Regions from separate parts of the Borborobacter xinjiangensis genome, predicted to be linked through region 2. Evidence: predicted binding sites of a transcription regulator. Region 2 holds the regulator's gene; the other holds the start of a gene.
The links. Region 2 encodes HrcA, which represses chaperone genes, less so after heat shock. Its sites were predicted from a motif close to GTTAGCACTCNCNNNNNGNGAGTGCTAAC; they were not measured.
Positions count from the first base shown of each region.

Region 1: groES (co-chaperone GroES) is a predicted target of HrcA. The motif match lies at 979-1,007, and genes of this name have one in related genera.

Region 1 covers NZ_JBLLVA010000002.1:101,946-104,144, reverse strand. The annotation lists gene ACLKMW_RS02735 (HlyD family secretion protein) at 1-341, opposite strand, end outside; gene ACLKMW_RS02730 (MarR family winged helix-turn-helix transcriptional regulator) at 338-814, opposite strand; gene groES (co-chaperone GroES) at 1,064-1,360, shown strand; gene groL (chaperonin GroEL) at 1,419-2,199, shown strand, end outside.
Region 2 covers NZ_JBLLVA010000052.1:6,263-8,461, forward strand. The annotation lists gene rph (ribonuclease PH) at 1-449, opposite strand, end outside; gene hrcA (heat-inducible transcriptional repressor HrcA) at 595-1,665, shown strand; gene ACLKMW_RS25625 (DUF2189 domain-containing protein) at 1,794-2,199, shown strand, end outside.

The DNA of each region.
Region 1 (2,199 bases), on a different contig from region 2:
GGATCGACCGTAAAAAGCACCTGACCTTCCTTGACGGCGGCGTTGTCGGACACGTTGACCGACACGATGCGCCCCGCGGCTTCCGAGGCGATCGAAACCCTGGCCTGCCGCAGATTGGCGTTCTCGGTTTCCTGATAGCGTCCGCCGGTGATCCAGACATAGCCGCCCCCGACGATGAGCGCCAACGGTACCGCGACCATCAGGGCCAGGCGGCCCTTGCGCTGCCTGGGAACCTGTATCTCCGGCTCGGATTGTACCGGCGCCGTTACCACGACCGGCTTTTCCAGCGCCTCGGCCTCAATGTTGGCCACATCACCTTCGATTTTCGACACGGCATTCATGTTGCTGAACCTTTTGAAATGACCGGCTGACGGCATGAGGTTTCGCCATCGGAAAGATTGTTGACGATGGTGGAAAGCCCATGAATGACCGTCTGCCGCTCCTGCGGCGTAAGCCCAGCCAGAGCCTGTTCGAACACCTCGCCGGCGACCCCCTTGATCGCGCCGAATGTTTCGCGGCTTTTGGCGGTCGGGAAGATCATGTGGACGCGGCGATCGGCTGCATCCTGCCGGCGCTCCACCCAACCGCCCTCCTGCATGCGGTCGATCAGTCTCGACACGCTGATGGGTTCGATTTCCAACAGTTCGGCCAACCGGGCTTGCGTCAGGCCTTCTTCCTTGACCACGCGCACCATCAGCCGCCATTGCGCGGCCGAAAGCCCATAGGCGCTTCCCATGCTCTCGAAACGCCGTCGCATCAGCCGCGCGGCATCGTGGATGAGAAAGCCCAGGCGTTCGGTTCCTTCAAGTTTCATGAGCCGCATATATTATAAGCGTGCTTACTATTCAAGAATCGAAGCGCGGCCCTCGCGCTTTTTTGACGGAGGTCACGACTTGGCCGAAGAACCGAATTTTTTTAGCCCCCATCACTGGAGCGGGTTATTGACTCGGCAATCGTCCGGCCATATCTCATCGCCATGTTAGCACTCGCCTTAAGAGAGTGCTAACGCCAGCCCGCCTTGGGCTGAGAGTGGTTTCAACATCCGCACCAGGGATTTCAAGATATGGCAAAGTCGAATTTCCGGCCGCTGCATGACCGAGTGGTCGTTCGCCGCGTCGAATCCGAGTCGAAGACCGCCGGCGGGATCATCATCCCCGATACCGCCAAGGAAAAGCCGCAGGAAGGCGAAATCGTCGCCATCGGCTCCGGCGCCCGCGATGAAGCCGGCAAGCTCATCCCGCTGGACGTCAAGGCCGGCGACCGCGTGCTGTTCGGCAAGTGGTCCGGCACCGAAGTGAAGCTCAATGGCGAAGACCTTCTGATCATGAAGGAATCCGACATCATGGGCATCATCGGCTGATCGCTTCCATCCGCACCAATCACTCAGAACATTACGGGCCCAGGCCCAGGAGCAAGAAATGGCTGCTAAAGACGTAAAATTCTCCCGTGATGCCCGCGAGCGCATGCTGCGCGGCATCAACATCCTCGCCGATGCGGTGAAGGTCACGCTCGGCCCCAAGGGCCGCAATGTCGTCATCGACAAGTCGTTCGGCGCCCCGCGCATCACCAAGGACGGCGTCTCCGTCGCCAAGGAAATCGAGCTTGAGGACAAGTTCGAGAACATGGGCGCGCAGATGGTCCGCGAAGTCGCTTCCAAGACCAACGACATCGCCGGCGACGGCACCACGACCGCGACCGTTCTGGCACAGTCGATCGTGCAGGAAGGCCACAAGGCCGTTGCCGCCGGCATGAACCCGATGGACCTGAAGCGCGGCATCGATCTCGCCGTCACGGAAGTCGTCGCCCACCTCGTCAAGACTTCGAAGAAGATCAAGACCTCCGAGGAAGTCGCGCAGGTCGGCACCATCTCGGCCAATGGCGAGACCGAAATCGGCGCGATGATCGCCGAGGCGATGCAGAAGGTCGGCAACGAAGGCGTCATCACCGTCGAGGAAGCCAAGACCGCCGAGACCGAGCTTGAGGTCGTCGAAGGCATGCAGTTCGACCGCGGCTATCTCTCGCCTTACTTCGTCACCAATCCGGACAAGATGGTCGCCGAGCTGGAAGACGCCTACATCCTTCTCCACGAGAAGAAGCTCTCCAACCTCCAGGCCATGCTGCCGGTTCTCGAAGCCGTCGTGCAGTCGTCGAAGCCGCTCCTCATCATCTCCGAGGACGTCGAAGGCGAAGCCCTCGCGA
Region 2 (2,199 bases):
ACCATCTGGCGGGCTTCCATCCAGCGCAGGCAGTCGTAGAGCGCGACCCAGCCGCCGGTGATCGAAGCGGTGCGGGTGCCGCCGTCGGCCTGAAGCACGTCGCAGTCGACGGTGATCTGCATCTCGCCCAGCGCCTGGAGATCGACGACGGCGCGCAGCGAACGTCCGATCAGCCGCTGGATTTCAAGTGTCCGGCCGCCCTGCTTGCCGGCTGAAGCTTCGCGGCGCATGCGGTCTCCGGTGGAGCGCGGCAGCATGCCGTATTCGGCGGTCACCCAGCCCTTGCCGGTGTTGCGCATCCAGCCCGGCACTTTCTCCTCCAGGCTTGCCGTGCAAAGCACATGGGTATCGCCGAACTTGACCAGGCACGAGCCTTCAGCGTGCTTGGAGACGTTGCGCTCGAAGGAGATTGCACGCATTTCGTCGAATTGGCGTTTGGAAGGGCGCATGAAGGATTTTCTCTCTTTGGATGTGCGGGGATCCTGGCCGGCTTGTAGCTCATGAGGCGGCAGGCGCAAAGGAAAACCCGACAGGCCGAAGGTTGTGTTCCAAGCTTGCCAGTTTATATGATTCTGCCGGAGGTTTGGTAAAACCATGACGAAACCGGTGCTTGATCAGACATTGCAATCGCTCGACATGCGTTCGCGCGACATCTTTCGCCGGATCGTCGAAACCTATCTGCGGGACGGCGAACCGGTCGGCTCGCGCAATCTCGCGCGCATGTTGCCCTCCTCGCTGTCGCCCGCCACCGTGCGCAACGTCATGAGCGACCTGGAGCATCTAGGGCTGGTCTATGCACCGCATATTTCGGCCGGGCGCTTGCCGACTCAGAAGGGTCTGCGCTTCTTTGTCGACGCCTTCATGGAGCTTGGCGATCTCTCCGACGAGGAACGGCGGGTGATCGAGGCGCAGGTCAAGGCCTCGGGCAAGGGCGCGACGCTGGAGCAGATGCTGACCGAGGCCAGCCAGATGCTGTCGGGCATGTCGCGCGGTGCCGGCGTGGTGCTCGCCGCCAAGAACGAAGTCCCGCTGAAGCATATCGAGTTCATACAGCTCGAACCTCGCCGAGCGCTCGCCGTGCTGGTGTCGCAGAACGGCGACGTCGAAAACAGGGTGGTCGACCTGCCGGAAGGCGTCACCACCTCGCAATTGCACGAGGCCTCGAATTATCTCAATGCCCACATTGGCGGGCGCACTCTGGCGGAAGCCAAGGAAGAGATCGGCCGGCTGCGCGAGCAGACCAAGGCGGCCCTCGACACGCTTTCGCAGGAACTCGTCGAAAAGGGGCTGGCGGTGTGGGCCGGGGTCGAAAGCGGCCTTCCGGCGCGCCTCATCGTGCGAGGCCGCGCCAACCTGCTCGAAAATGTCACCGCACAGGCCGACATCGAACTGCTTCGCCATTTGTTCGAGGATCTGGAGACGCAGGAAGGCATGGTCCAGCTTCTCGACCTTGCCGAGGCAGGTTCCGGCGTTCGCATCTTCATCGGTTCGGAAAACCGGCTGTTTTCGCTTTCCGGCTCGTCGCTGGTCGTCGCCCCCTATCGGGATAAGGAGGCGCGCGTCGTCGGTGCCCTCGGCGTCATCGGGCCGACCCGGCTCAACTATGCCCGCATCGTGCCGATGGTCGACTACACCGCGCAACTGATCTCGCGGATGCTGCGTTAATCGCGTTTCGTGTTCGTGATGCGACAAATCGTAGCAGATGGGGTATAGTCGCCTGAATTGCAGGTCGCGTTCGCCGTGACGGCCGTGACGTCTTGCGCGACTGCTCCAACCTGGTCCGGGAGGAAGCGATGGCGAATTTCCATGTTGTTGCAGGTGGCGGCGAAACCTTCGAGCGTCCGACGATCCGCAAGATCGGCTTTTCAGACGTCATCTCGGCACTTCGCCTTGGAATAGATGATTTCTGGGAAAAGCCGTCGCACTACGTCTTTCTCTGCCTGATTTATCCGATCGTCGGCGTCGTGCTGGCGAGGTGGACTTCAGGCAACAATGCGCTGCCGCTGCTGTTTCCGCTGATGTCGGGTTTCGCCCTCGTCGGGCCGATCGCCGCCATCGGCCTCTACGAGATCAGCCGCCGACGCGAGGCCGGCCTGGACACATCGTGGAGCCATGCGTTTGAGGTTCGCAACTCGCCGGCGCTGCCATCGGTGATCGGTGTCGGCATCTGGCTGTTCGCGCTGTTCATCACTTGGCTTC